Regions from separate parts of the Kitasatospora sp. NPDC048715 genome, predicted to be linked through region 1. Evidence: riboswitches for the same ligand, from Rfam matches in the RefSeq annotation. Region 1 holds a riboswitch; each other region holds the start of a gene.

Region 1 (4,774 bases):
CCGAGGGGGGTATCACGATGGCGCTGTGGCGCCCAGGAATCCGGCTTCGCCGACCAGGAGAAGGCCGAGGCCCGACCCGGAGGAGACAACCCCGTGATCTTCAGCCAGTACTACCTCGACTGCCTCTCCCAGGCCTCCTACCTGATCGCCGACGAACGCACCGGCCGGGCCGTGATCGTCGACCCCCGCCGGGACGTCGACGAGTACCTCGCCGACGCCATGTCGCGTGGCCTGACCGTCGTCGGCGTCATCAACACCCACTTCCACGCCGACTTCCTGGCCGGCCACCTCGAACTCGCCGCCCGCACCGGCGCCTGGATCGGCTACGGTCACCGCGCCGAGACCGAGTACCCCATCCGCAAGCTCACCGACGGTGAGCGGATCGAACTCGGCGACGTCACCGTCCAGGTCCTCGAAACCCCCGGCCACACGCCCGAGTCGATCAGCATCCTGGTCTTCGAGCAGCCCGACGACACCGTCCCGTACGGTGTGCTCACCGGCGACGCGCTGTTCATCGGCGATGTCGGCCGCCCCGACCTGCTCGCCTCGGCCGGCGTCACCGCCGCCGAACTCGGCGCGATGCTCTACGACAGCGTCCACCGCAAGCTGCTCGCTCTGCCCGACGAGACCCTCGTCTTCCCCGCCCACGGTGCCGGCTCGGCCTGCGGCAAGAACCTCTCCGCCGACCGCCAGTCCACCATCGGGGCGCAGCGACTGACCAACTACGCCTGCCGGCCCATGGACCAGGACACCTTCGTCCGCATCGTCACCGCCGGCCAGTCCACCGCCCCCGCCTACTTCGGCCACGACGCCGCCCTCAACCGGCAGGACCGCCCGCTGCTCGATCCCGCGAACGCAGCCCGCCCGCTGTGCCCCGAGGGCTTCAAGGAGGCCCGTAACGCGGGCGCCGTCGTCCTCGACGCCCGCAGCCCCCAGGACTTCGGCGCGGGACACATCCGCGGCGCCATCAACGTCCCCGTCGACGGCCGCTTCGCCGAACAGGCCGGCACCGTCCTCACCCCCGACAGCAGCATCGCGATCATCGCCCCGCAGGACCGCGAGGGCGAGGTCGTCACCCGCCTCGCCCGCATCGGCTTCGACCGCATCGCCGGTTACCTGCGCAACCCCGGCAACGCCCTGCCCGCCCTCGCCGACGAGGTCGCCCCCGCCGGCCGCCTCACCGCCGACCAGCTCCGTACCGCCCTCACCGACGCGCAGCCCCCCACCGTCCTGGACGTGCGCACCTGCGGTGAGCGCGAAACCGGCTCCATCGAAGGATCCCTGCACATCCCCCTGACCGAACTCCCGGGCCGCCTCGACGAGATCCCCACCGACCGCCCCCTCGTCGTCCACTGCGCCAGCGGCCACCGCTCCTCCATCGCCGCCAGCCTGCTGCGCCACCACGGTCACGCCGAGGTCTCCGACCTCCTCGGCGGCTACAGCGCCTGGCACACCCTTACCCACCCCGCTCAAGCGTCATGAGGCCTGGACCAAGGGCGAGCCTCACTGCGAACCGGACGGCCCCGTCGTCGGTGGTGATCAGGTCGTCGGCCTGGCCGGCCTCGTCGGCCTCGTCGGCCTCGGCTCGGTGATGACGAGGCCACTGTTCAACGGGGGATTCGGGCCCGGGGTCTCTTGACCCGCTGTTCGGGGCATCGCCATGATGGGCCGTCATGTTGTGACTCCGCCGATGGGGGAAGTCCGGTTCGAATCCGGCGCTGACCCGCAACGGTAGGCCGCCGACCCCGCGTCGGCGGCGAGCCCGAGTACCCGTCGGCGGAGGTGTGTCACCCCTCCTCCCGTCGTGGTCTGCGGGCCGGAGCCCGCTGGCCCCTCGGCGCTCGCCGACGCCTTCCGGGCCCCTGCGCGCGGGCCCGGAAAGGCAGCCCATGCCCGCCGTTCGCCGCTCCCTAGGCCCGCTCGCGATACCCGTCCTCGCCCTCGCCACCCTGTTCCCGGCGGCGGCCACCGCCCATGCCGCTCCCGCCGCCGCGACCTCGTCGCCGACGGTCCGTCCCGACGCCGCCGCCGGCGGTTGGCTGGCCCGGCAGCTCGTCGACGGTGACCACTTCGAGTCCGTGTTCAACGGCACCGCCTACCCCGACCAGGGCCTGACCATCGACGCCGTGCTGGCCTTCGCGGCCTCGCACGGCTCCGACGAGGCCGCCGCGAAGGCCACCGCCTGGCTGGCGAAGCCCGAGGTCATCGGCGGCTACCTCGGCGACGGCACCACCGAGGCCTACGCGGGCGCGACGGCCAAGCTGCTGCTCGCCGTCGAGGTGCGCGGCGGGAACGCGGCGTCCTTCGGTGGCGTCGATCTGCCGGCCCGGCTGCGCTCGCTCCAGACCGCCGAGGGCCGCTTCTCGGACCGCTCCCAGTGGGGCGACTACAGCAACGCCTTCGGCCAGTCGCTGGCCCTGATCGCCCTGCACCGCACGCCCGGTGACGCCCCGGCGGCGGCCGTGGACTACCTCGCCAACAGCCAGTGCGCGGACGGCGGCTTCCCCGTCTCCTTCGGCCAGGCGACCTGCACCGGCGACCCGGACGCCACCGCGCTCGCCGTCCAGGCCCTCGCCGCCACCGGCCGCACCGCCAAGGCGAACGCGGGCCTCGGCTGGCTGGCCGCGCACCAGAACGCCGACGGCGGGTTCGCGGCCGCCGGGGCGACCACGTCCAACGCCAACACCACCGGCCTCGCCACCCAGGCGCTGCTGGCCGGCGGGCGCTTCGGCGCCGGCCTCAAGGGCTGGAGCCGGCTGGTGAAGTTCCAGCAGGGCTGCTCGGCCGACCCTGCCGTGCGCGGTGCGGTCGCCTACGACGCCTCCGGCTTCAACGCGGGCAACGGCGCCCGGGCCACCGCACAGGCCGTCCTCGGCCTCGCCGGCACCCCGCTCGCCACGCTCTCCGCGGCCGGGGCCCGCCCGGACGCGCCCACCCTGGCCTGCCCGGCCCCGGCCGCGTACTGAACACGCCCGACACCAGGAGGAGTTCACCGATGAGCGACACCCTCACTCCGGCGCGCCCGGTCCGCCGTACGCTCGGCTCGATCGCCGCGGCCGCCGCCCTCACCGCCGGTCTGCTCGGCGTCTCCGCCGTCCAGGCCCCGCAGGCTCGGGCCGCCGCTTGCGGCGGGACCACCGGCGTCACGGTCGTGGTCGACTTCGCCGCTGTCGGCGGCGGCATCCAGACCGGCTGCGCGCTCGGCGACCCGGCCAGCGGCCTGGCCGCGCTGACCGGCGCCGGATTCAGCTACGCCTTCCACCCGCGCTTCCCGGGTTTCGTCTGCACCGTCAACAGCCTGCCGACAACCTGCACCAACCCCACCGGCAGCGCCTACTGGTCGTACTGGCACGCCCAGCACGGCGGCCCCTGGTCGTACAGCGGCCTCGGCGCGGGCAGCTACAACCCGGCCCCCGGCGACGTCGAGGGCTGGTCCTTCGGCGCCGGCGCCCAACCCGGCATCACCGCTCCCTGACCCGCCTGCCCGTACACGTCGACGCCCCGGCCTCCCCGACGAGGGAGGCCGGGGCACAGGGGTCGGGCGTGAGGTGACCGCCGGCGCCGGACGAGGTGGTCGTGCAGCAGTACGCTGCCGACCGCCGCAGCCGAGCACGCACGGCCGCCGCGGGACTGCCGCCGCGGCTTCGCCCTGTCGGTGGATCAGCTGCCGTAGCTCAGCGAGACGGTGTCGCCGAGGTGGACGGTGGCGGCCCGGGTGGCGGCGGTGGCGGTGGCGCCGTCCAGGCCGACCTGCCAGGTGGAGGAGCCGCTGTTCGCGGTGCCGTTGAGCGCGGTGACGGTGCCGCCGCCGGTGGACGGGGTGACGGAGGTGACGCAGCCGCTCGGAGTGGCGGTGGCCGCCGCGTCGAGGACGTCGCCGAGGGTCGTGGTGGTGCCGGTGGGGGTGAGGGTGACGGCGCAGACCTTGAGGTTGCTGGTGCCGTCGTCGACGACCAGTGCGAGCCGGGCGGCCGTACCCGCGGTGAAGCCGGTGGTGGCGGCCCAGGCGGGTTCGCCCGCGGTGGTCGGCGCCGGCGGGGTGGCGGTGAACCCGGCGCCGGCGACGGCGCGCAGGCCGTCGACGGAGGCGTACGGGGACGGGGAGGTGTCGGTGGGCAGGTACTTGAAGCCGCCACCGGGCTTGAACTGCTGGGCGACGAGGAAGTCGACCGGGGTCTTGCCGGTGCCGCTGGTGAAGTCGGTGCCCTGGGGGTTGATGCCGCAGGCGTTGAGGCCGGACACGGCCCAGCCGTTGGAGTCGGTGTTGACGCCGAACATGGCGTTGAAGGCGCCGGAGGAGGCGAGCTTGCCCTTGAGGAAGTTCTTCGCGGCCACGATCGCGGCGTCGGTGCCCGGGACGCCGCCGACACACAGGGAGGCCATGGCGGCACCGGTCATGTCGATGTCGCTGCCCTGGGCGAGCGCGGTCGGGTCGCCGGCGGCCTTGCTGTAGTTCCAGCCGCCGTCGTTGTGCTGGTTGGCGCGCACGGTCGCGACCGAGGCGTTCAGCAGGGACTGCGGGACGCGTTGTCCGCCGCTCCGGGTCTTGGCGCCGCCGAGGGCGAGCAGGCCGAAGACGGTCCCGTTGAAGTTCGCGGACGGGCCGTAGTAGCCGGGTTCGGCGGTCTGCCAGTAGGCGGCGAGGTCGGCCACGAGGTTGCGGCCCGGGCCGATCCGCGCGGGGTCGATGCCGGCCGCGTAGGAGTTGAGGATGCCACGCTCGTAGTCGGTGACGACCGGCGAGGTGCTCGGCCAACTGCTCGCGGCGAGCTGG
Region 2 (4,774 bases), on a different contig from region 1:
GCGGAGGACCTGGAGATCGGCGGACGGACACTGCGGGAGGGTGAGCTGGTGTACCTGTTCCTCGGTGCGACCAACCGCGATCCCGAGCGCTTCGAGGCCCCCGACCGGCTCGACCTGACCCGCCCCGGCAACCGGCACCTGAGCTTCGGCCACGGGCCGCACTTCTGCCTCGGCGGCCCGCTGGCCAAGCTCCAGGCGGAGGTGGCGATCGGCACGCTGGTGCGCCGGCTGCCCGAACTGCGGATGGCCGACGAGGCGGCGCTGGACTGGCGGCCCAACCCGCTGCAACGGCGGCTGTGCGCTCTGCCGCTCACCCACTGACCATGAACGACGACGAAGGAGTACCGCCCATGGCCCGAGAGTTCGAGGTCCGCCGGGAACAGGACCTGCCCGCCACGCCGGAACAGGTCTGGGCCGCGGTCGCCACCGGCGCGGGCAACCTCGGCTGGCTGTACCCGATGGAGATCGAGCCGCGCGTCGGCGGAAAGGCCACCCGGGGCGACTCCACCGTCGTGGCGTGGGAGCCGCCGCGGCACTTCGCCGTCCGGGCGGCCCTCGGCGACGAGTTCTCCAACACGCTCAGCTACTGGATCGAGCCGGTGGACGGCGGAACGAGTCACCTGCGGATGGGAATCCACTGGGTGCACAAGGGCGTCTGGGACGAGGTCTGGGACAGGAAGTCGGACGCGGCCGAGAAGCACGTCGACTTCTACCAGCACGGCCTCGCCGAGTACCTGCGCCACTTCGCCGGCCGCCCCGCCGTCTACGCCAGGGCCCAGCGCCCCGAACCCACCGCCGACCCGGCCGACTTCGCCGCCCTGCGCCGCCGCCTCGGCCTCGCCGACGACGCGGCCGTCGGCGACCGCTTCCCACTTCTCGTCCCCGGCAGGGACGGAGGCCCGGAGGAGGTGGTCGTGGACTGGCTCAGCCCCGAGTTCGTCGGCCTGCGCGGCCCGGACGCGCTCTACCGGTTCTTCAACGGCAGCACCTGGAACGTGCCGATCTGGCTGGGCCACCACCTGTTCGCCGAGGACGCCGACGAGCAGCGGGCCACCGCGGCGTGGACCGCCTGGCTCAACGACACCCAAGCCTAGGACCCCGATGGAAACCTCAACCCGAACCCTGCTCTTCGCCGCCGAACTCGTCGAGGAGAACGGCACCTACACCCTCCTCGTCGAGGACGTCCAGCGGGGCGGCGTCCAGACCACCCCGGTCCCCAAGGCCATGGTCGACAAGCTCCCCACCTTCCTCTCGGCCCTCGCCGCCAAGCTCAACCCACCGCCGTCGCGCCGCCGCTGGTAGCCCTCCTGGCCCCCACGGGGCCGGTGCCGTCCGGAAGCCGCCGCTCCCGGACGGCACCGGCCCCGTCGCTGATGACCGCGAGACGGGCACTCCGCAGCCTTCGAGTTCTCGGCTGCTTTTCATCGGGACGATTCCCGCGCGGGTGTGCCCTGCGGCCTGTGATGTCGCTGAGCCGTGAGCGGCGTCGCACACCGGGAGCGAGGGCCTGACGGTCTCGGCGGGAGGGCGGGACCTCGGGCCGGAACGGATCCGATGGGGCGAGGTGGGATTTCGTGGGTGCCGTCGGCCCGGCTCTCTGGACTTACTAGGACGTCCAACTATATGGTCGACGGCAGGTCCGCGGTGTCAGGGAAGCCGGTGTGAGTCCGGCACGGTCCCGCCACTGTGACCGGGGAGTTCGTCCTCGCATGTGACGGCCACTGGCAGCCAGCCGGGAAGGCCAGGGGCGGGCGTGGATCCGGGAGTCAGGATACCGGCCGCGGGTGATCCGTGTTTTCCACGAGGATGGAGACGACACGCATGACTCCGGGCCGCTGTTCCCGTTCCGCTGCCGTGCTGCCGACCGCCGGGGCCAACCTGCTCTGACGGTTCGTCAATCACCGCCTGTCGCGAGGCGTCGGCGTACCACCGTACGCCCGAGCCCCGCGGCGTGGGCGGTGTGCTCTCCATTCCTCCTCTCCCCACCTGTGACGAGAGAAGGAACCGATGGTCCGCGAACTGACCCACTTCGTCGGCGGCAAGCGCGTCGCCGGGACGTCCGGCCGCTACGGCGACGTCTTCGACCCCAACACCGGCCGGGTGCAGGCCCGGGTGCCGCTGGCCGACCGGGCCGAGGTCGAGGCGGTGATCGCCGACGCCGCCCAGGCCCAGCCCGAGTGGGCGGCCTGGAACCCGCAGCGGCGGGCGCGGGTGCTGCTGCGCTTCCTGCAGCTGGTCGAGCAGGAGAAGGAGGAGCTGGCCCGGCTGCTCTCCGCCGAGCACGGCAAGACAGTGGCCGACGCCCACGGCGATCTCCAACGCGGCCTGGAGGTCGTGGAGTTCGCCGCCGGGATCCCGCACCTGTTGAAGGGCGAGTTCACCGACAACGCCGGCACCGGCATCGACGTCTACTCGATGCGCCAGCCGCTCGGCGTGGTCGCCGGCATCACGCCGTTCAACTTCCCGGCGATGATCCCGCTGTGGAAGGCCGCGCCCGCGCTGGCCTGCGGGAACGCCTTCGTGCTCAAGCCCTCCGAGCGGGACCCGTCGGTGCCGCTGCGGCTCGCCGAGCTGTTCCTGGAGGCCGGGCTGCCGCCGGGCGTGCTCAACGTGGTCAACGGCGGAAAGGAGGCGGTGGACACCCTGCTGGAGGATGAGCGGGTGCGGGCCGTCGGCTTCGTCGGCTCCACCCCGATCGCCCAGTACGTCTACGCGACGGCCGCCGCCCACGGCAAGCGGGCGCAGTGCTTCGGCGGCGCGAAGAACCACATGATCGTGATGCCGGACGCCGACCTCGACCAGGCCGCCGACGCGCTGATCGGCGCCGGCTACGGTTCGGCCGGGGAGCGCTGCATGGCGATCTCGGTGGCCGTCCCGGTGGGGGAGGAGACCGCGGACGCGCTGGTGGCCAAGCTGGTCGAGCGGATCGCCGCGCTGAAGGTCGGCCGCTCGGACGACCCGGCGTCCGACTTCGGCCCGCTGGTCGGCGCCGACGCGCTGGAGCGGGTGCGCGGCCATCTGGACGTCGGGGTCCGGGAGGGCGCCGAACTCGTCGTCGACGGGCGGGAGTTCCGCCTTGACGGGCACGAGCAGGGCTTCTTCCTCGGCGCCTCGCTGTTCGACCGGGTGACCCCGGACATGCGCGTCTACCGCGAGGAGATCTTCGGCCCGGTGCTCACCGTGGTCCGCGCCGCCGACTACGAGGAGGCGCTGCGGCTGCCCAGCGAGCACGAGTTCGGCAACGGCGTGGCCATCTACACCCGGGACGGCGACACCGCCCGGGACTTCGCCCGCCGGGTGAACACCGGCATGGTCGGCGTCAACGTGCCGATCCCGGTGCCGATCGCCTACCACACCTTCGGCGGCTGGAAGCGCTCCGCCTTCGGCGACCTCAACCAGCACGGGCCGGACTCGATCCGCTTCTACACCCGCACCCGCACCGTCACCTCGCGCTGGCCCTCCGGGGTCAAGGAGGGCGCGAGCTTCACCATGCCGACGATGGGATGAGCGCCGTGCACGACCTCACCGAGGACCAGCTCACCATCGCGGAGACCACGCTGGCCTTCGCCCGCGAGCACCTCGCTCCGAACGCGGTCGAGTGGGACCAGACCAAGCACTTCCCGGTGGACGTGCTGCGCAAAGCGGCCGAGGTCGGCCTGGCCGGCGTCTACGTCCGTGAGGACGCGGGCGGCTCCGGGCTCACCCGGGTCGACGGCGTGCTCGTCTTCGAGGCCCTGGCCACCGGCTGCCCGTCGATCGCCGCCTACCTGTCCATCCACAACATGGTCGCCTGGATGATCGACCGCTACGGCGACGACGCCCAGCGAGCCCGGTGGCTGCCGGGGCTCAGCGCCATGGCGACGCCCGCCAGTTACTGCCTCACCGAGCCCGGCGCGGGTTCGGACGCCGCGGCGCTGACCACCCGGGCCCGACGCGACGGAGACCACTGGATCCTCGACGGCGTCAAGCAGTTCATCTCCGGCGCGGGCACAGCCCGGGTGTACGTGGTGATGGCCCGCACCGGCGGCCCGGGCGCCGCCGGGGTCTCCGCGTTCGTCGTCGAACGGGACGACGCGGGGGTCTCCTTCGGTCCGAACGAGAAGAAGATGGGCTGGAACGCCCAGCCCACCCGCCAGGTCGTACTGGACGGCGTCCGGCTGCCCGCCGACCGCCTGCTCGGCGGCGAGGGCGAGGGCTTCCGGATCGCCATGAACGGGCTGAACGGTGGCCGGCTCGGCATCGCCGCCTGCTCGCTCGGCGGCGCGCAGGACGCTCTGGAACGCGCCACCCGTTACCTGGCCGACCGGGAGGCCTTCGGCGCCCGGCTGCTGCACGCCCAGGCGCTGCAGTTCCGGCTCGCCGACATGGCCACCGAGCTGGAGGCGGCAAGGTCGCTGCTCTGGCGGGCCGCCGCCGCGCTGGACCGGGTCGATCCCCGGGCGCCGGAGCTGTGCGCGATGGCCAAGCGGTACGCCACCGACACCGGCTTCGAAGTCGCCAATGCCGCCCTCCAGTTGCACGGCGGCTACGGCTACCTGGCCGAGTACGGCATCGAAAAGATCGTCCGCGACCTGCGGGTGCACCAGATCCTGGAAGGGACCAACGAGATCATGCGCGTCATCGTCGCCCGCGGCCTGACGGGAGCCGCATGATGACCGAGGACACCGTCGAGGAGGTCCTCACCGAGCGCGAGGGCCGGGCCGGCCTGATCGTCCTCAACCGTCCTGCAGCCCTGAACGCCCTCACCCACGGCATGGTGCGGAGGATCTCCGAA
Region 3 (4,774 bases), on a different contig from region 1:
GGGTGGCCGGCTTGGTGCCACCGGTGGAGCGGTCGCCCTGGACGCCCGGCTCGGTCTCGGCGATGGTCAGCTCGACCGCGGCCGGGAGCTCGATGTAGAGGACCGAGCCCTCGTTCTGCGCGACGAGGGCCTCGAAGCCCTCCAGCAGGTACTTGGCGGCGTCGCCAACGACCGACGGCTCGATGGTCAGCTGGTCGTAGGTGTCCATGTCCATGAACACGAAGTTCTCGCCGTCCTTGTACGAGAACTGCATGCCGCGCTTGTCGACGTTGGCGGTCTCGACCTTGGTGCCCGCGTTGAAGGTCTTGTCGACGACCTTGCCGGTCAGGACCTCCTTGAGCTTGGTACGCACGAAGGCCGGGCCCTTGCCGGGCTTGACGTGCTGGAACTCGACGACGGACCAGAGCTTGCCGCCCTCCAGCTTGAGGACCATGCCGTTCTTGAGATCGTTCGTGGAAGCCACGGGCGCACTAACTCCTGTATAGCTGTCAAGGAACCAAGGGATTGCGTCCTGCCTCCCACGGCCCCCGGGGGGCCGCGGTCACAGGGCGAGGAGCTCCTTGGTGGTGATGGTGAGCAGCTCGGGCCCGCCCTCTTCGAGGGGGCGCACGACGAGCGTGTCCTCGATCCGGACGCCGCCCCTGCCCGGGAGGTGGACCCCCGGACCGACGGTGACCGGCACGCGGCTGTCCAGTTTACCCATGTCCGACGGACCGAGGCGCGGCGCCTCCCGGATCTCCAGCCCGACGCCGTGGCCCACCGGGTGCGGGGAGGCCTCGGTGTGGCCGGCCGCCTCCAGGACCTGCCGGGCGGCCCGGTCGGGCACGCACTGCTCCACGCCCGGTCCGAGCGCCTCCCGCCCGGCCCGCTGGGCCCGGAAGACCAGCCGGTGCAGCTCCACCTGCCAGGGCGCGGGGGCCGCGCCGATCACGAAGGTGCGGGCGGTGGAGACGCCGTAGCCGCGGTACTGGGCGCCCATCACCACGGTCAGGAAGTCGCCCTCCTCCACCCGGCGGTCGGTGGGCTGGTGGGCGGCCTGGCCGGAGTGGCTGCCGGTGCCGACCGAGACCGGGAAGGCGGCCCGGTCGGCGCCGTGGTCGATCATCCGGCGCTCCAGCTCCATCGCCAGGTGCCGCTCGGTGCGGCCGACCAGGATCGACTCCAGCAGCTCGCCCAGCGCCTGGTCGGCGATCTCGGCGGCGATCCGCAGGTCGGCGATCTCGTGCTCGTCCTTGACCACCCGCAGCCGCTCGACCGTCTGGGCGAGGTCCACCAGCCGGGCCCCCTCGGTCAGGCCCCCCACCGCCCGGTGCCGGGTGACGGTCAGGTCGTGCTCCTCCACCGCCAGTCCCGACACCCCGGACCGCGCGGCGACGGCCGCGACGGCCAGCGCGGAGTCCGACCCGGCCGCCACCGGCAGCCGGGTGACGTCCGGGGCGATCAGGTGCTCCCCGGAGTCGTCCGGCGGCAGGTCGTCCGGCAGCGCGAGCAGCGCCCGCTCCCTGGTCAGCAGCAGGCTCGCCCCGCAGGGCGCGCAGCCCGTCAGGTACCGCACGTTCGCCGCGCGGGTGATCAGCGCCGCATCGGCCCCGGCCGCACTGCAGTGCTCCCTCACCCGCTCCCGCCGCCCCGCGTACGCATCCGCCATGCGTCGAGCCTACGAACCCCCGGCCCGAAGCGCCCGCCGAGCACCCCCGGCAGAACCCCCAATACCCCTTGCGCGCCCCCCTGCGCGACCGCGGCACCGTCCCCCTCGGGCCCTCACCCCGCCCCCCACGCAGCGTGCCGCCGAGGGGGCCCCGCACCCCCGGCGGCCCCTCGGACTCCTACCGGCCGCTACGCTCCGTCACGGATATGTCACTTCCGGTCCTGTGCGAGTGCGACCCGGTCGCCGGCCGGCACGTCGACTTCCGTGAGGAGCGCCGGCCCGGGGCGCACCAGGCCCCCCGGAACGCGCACGGCGCCTCCCCACCGCGGGGAGGCGCCGTTCCGGCGCGCGCGGGCAGGCCGCCGCTCGCGGCCGGGTGGCTCAGGAGCCCTCGGGCGTCCAGCGCTTCTCGACCCCGGCGAGCTTCCAGTACCCGATCGCGATCGCCCAGACGACCACGAACAGCCCGGCGATGGCGTAGCCGACGTTGTCCAGTGAGATGTCGGCGATGAAGCCGGTGACCGGGTCGGTCAGATCGAGCTTCTCGTGCAGCACCCCGACCAGCTCGATGGTGCCGATGACGAAGGCCACCGCGATCGACAGACCGGTGATGGTCAGGTTGTAGTACACCTTCCGCACCGGGTTGGCGAAGGCCCACTGGTACGCGAAGTTCATGAACGTCCCGTCCAGGGTGTCGAACAGGCTCATCCCGGCCGCGAACAGCAGCGGCAGGCAGACGATCGCGTACCAGGGCAGCCCGGAGGCGGCGCCCGAGCCGGCCATCACCATCAGGGTGACCTCGGTCGCGGTGTCGAAGCCCAGCCCCAGCACCATGCCCACCGGGAACATCTGCCCGGGCCGGGTGATCGAACGGGTCGCCCGGTTCAGCACCCGGGCCATGAAGCCGCGCGAGTCGAGGTGCGCCTCCAGCTCCTTCTCGTCGAACTTCCCGGCCCGCATCGAGCGGAACACCCTGAGGATGCCGAGCAGCGCCGCCAGGTTGAGCGCGCCGATCAGGTAGAGGAACACGCCGGAGGTGGTCGTCCCGATCACGCCGAGCCACTTGTGGGTGGCCGACTCGTCGTCCATCAGGGTGTTCGCCAGCTGCGCGCCGCCCGCCACCAGGGCGGCCATCAGCACCACCATCGAGGAGTGCCCGAGGGCGAACCAGAAGCCCACCGAGACCGGCCGCTTGCCGTCCGCCATCAGCTTTCTGGTGGTGTTGTCGATCACCGCGATGTGGTCGGCGTCGAAGGCGTGCCGCATCCCGAGGGTGTACGCGGTGATACCCAGGCCCACCCCGAAGACCTGGGTACCGACCGCGTACTTCTCGGGTGCGACCAGGAAGATCAGCGTGCCGAAGGCCACCACGTGCATGGCCACGATCACCGCCATCAGCCCGGCGGTACGGACGGTGTCCTCGCGCCGCCACTGGAAGCTGGGCAGCGCGGAGGGGGCCGGTTCGGCCCCGGCGGCAACGGTTTCGGGCAGGGTCATCTGCGGATCACGCTCCAGCACCTCGTGGAAAACCTCGTGAGATGCCGTGGCCGGTCTCCTGGCTGACGGGACACCCGCACCCGCCTTCCCAAGCGCACGAGGCGCCCAGTGGCTCCATGGGTACGGACGACGTTCCTCCGCGGACGGAGGAACGACCCGATCACAGTGGCGAGGGCCGCTCCGGGCTGGGACCCCTGAGGGTCCGTCACCGGTCTTCCCGAGCACCACGGCGGGGAACACCGTAGGGGTCACGCCCCGACCCGTGCAAGGTTGCGCACCTGCGCAGGTGTCCAGGATCACAGACCGCCGCCTGCGAGAATGTCCGCATGCATCTCGTACCGGCCGACCGCGCGGGCCACCGCACCATCGACGGGCACCGGGTCTGCGAGGCCATCGCCGCGATCGGCGACCCGGCCCACGTCCGGTCCTGGGCCGAGCGGTTCTCCCTGCTCGCCGACCCCGGCCGGCTCGCCCTGCTGCTCGCCCTCCACCGGGCCGGGCCGCTCGCCGTCACCGACCTCGCGGTCGCCACCGGCATGCGCGACCCCGCCGTCTCCCAGGCCCTGCGGCTGCTCCGCACGGCCGGCGTGGTCACCGGCGACCGGGACGGGCGCGTGGTGCGCTACCAGCTCGTGGACGAGGCCATGCGCCCCCTCCTCGACGAGTGCGCCGCCGGTGAACACCACGAGCCCACCGCGGCCACGGGCTGACCCACTGGCCCGGCCCCGGAACCGCGCCGCGGCCGGAGCGGATGAGTACGATCATGACGTGCCGTCCCGCCCCCACGCCTGGCCCGCCGACCGGTGGAACACCCGACCGGTCAGGGCCCGCGTGCTGGCGGTCGCCCGCACCCTCACCTCGGCCACCCGGGTCCTGGACGTCCTGACCCTGCTGAACCCGGACGGCATCGACCGGTACTTCACCGTCAACCCCGGCTCCGCCTTCGCCGACCGCGCCCTGGACGAGTACCTGCACGGCCTGCCCGGCTTCACCGTGCTGGACTGGGAGGACGCCGTCAGCCGCCGCTTCGACCTGGCCGTCGCCTGCGCCGTCCACTCCTCCATGCACCGGCTGGACGCCCGCCTCGTCGTCCTCCCGCACGGCGTCGGCTACAACCGGCTGGTCACCGAGTCCACCGGCGACACGGTCACCGCCGCCGGTCTGTCCCGCAACGAACTCACCCACCGCGGACGGGTGTTCGTGGACGTCCTCGGCCTCTCCCACCCCGAGCAGCTGGACCGGCTGCGGGTCTCCTGCCCCGAGGCGCTGGACGTCGCCCGGGTGGTCGGCGACCCCTGCTTCGACCGGATGCTCGGCAGCCGGCGCTCCCGCGACGGCTACCGCGCCGCACTCGGCGCCACCGGCGGCCGACGGCTCGTCGTCGTCAGCTCCACCTGGAGCGAGCACTCCTTGTTCGGCCGCCACCCGGACCTCCCCCGGCGGCTGGTCCGCCGGCTCCCCGCCGACGAGTACACGGTCGCCGTCGTCCTGCACCCCAACGTGTGGAGCCGCCACGACCCCGAGGCGCTGCTCGACGACGCCCGCCGGATGGGCCTGCGCCTGATCCCGCCCCACCAGGGCTGGCAGGCCGCGCTCGTCGCCGCCGACTGCGTGATCGGCGACCACGGC

What was found. A riboswitch is a leader RNA that binds a small molecule or an ion and turns the genes downstream of it on or off. The one in region 1 is predicted to bind cobalamin.
Region 2: another riboswitch for cobalamin. It lies ahead of ACGFSC_RS24550 (CoA-acylating methylmalonate-semialdehyde dehydrogenase); the one in region 1 lies ahead of ACGFSC_RS06505 (prenyltransferase/squalene oxidase repeat-containing protein).
Region 3: another riboswitch for cobalamin. It lies ahead of ACGFSC_RS08155 (HoxN/HupN/NixA family nickel/cobalt transporter); the one in region 1 lies ahead of ACGFSC_RS06505 (prenyltransferase/squalene oxidase repeat-containing protein).

The regions. Positions count from the first base shown of each region.
Region 1 is NZ_JBICVH010000002.1:634,086-638,859, forward strand. Features, by position in the region: gene ACGFSC_RS06500 (MBL fold metallo-hydrolase) at 94-1,482, shown strand; cobalamin riboswitch at 1,672-1,793, shown strand; gene ACGFSC_RS06505 (prenyltransferase/squalene oxidase repeat-containing protein) at 1,890-2,966, shown strand; gene ACGFSC_RS06510 (flagellar hook-length control protein FliK) at 2,996-3,475, shown strand; gene ACGFSC_RS06515 (hypothetical protein) at 3,661-4,774, opposite strand, start outside.
Region 2 is NZ_JBICVH010000013.1:205,832-210,605, reverse strand. Features, by position in the region: gene ACGFSC_RS24565 (cytochrome P450) at 1-321, shown strand, start outside; gene ACGFSC_RS24560 (SRPBCC domain-containing protein) at 351-1,094, shown strand; gene ACGFSC_RS24555 (hypothetical protein) at 1,102-1,302, shown strand; cobalamin riboswitch at 1,608-1,798, shown strand; gene ACGFSC_RS24550 (CoA-acylating methylmalonate-semialdehyde dehydrogenase) at 2,008-3,507, shown strand; gene ACGFSC_RS24545 (acyl-CoA dehydrogenase family protein) at 3,504-4,652, shown strand; gene ACGFSC_RS24540 (enoyl-CoA hydratase/isomerase family protein) at 4,652-4,774, shown strand, end outside.
Region 3 is NZ_JBICVH010000003.1:328,085-332,858, forward strand. Features, by position in the region: gene efp (elongation factor P) at 1-463, opposite strand, end outside; gene ACGFSC_RS08150 (aminopeptidase P family protein) at 542-1,648, opposite strand; gene ACGFSC_RS08155 (HoxN/HupN/NixA family nickel/cobalt transporter) at 2,030-3,145, opposite strand; cobalamin riboswitch at 3,176-3,389, opposite strand; gene ACGFSC_RS08160 (metalloregulator ArsR/SmtB family transcription factor) at 3,472-3,855, shown strand; gene ACGFSC_RS08165 (hypothetical protein) at 3,914-4,774, shown strand, end outside.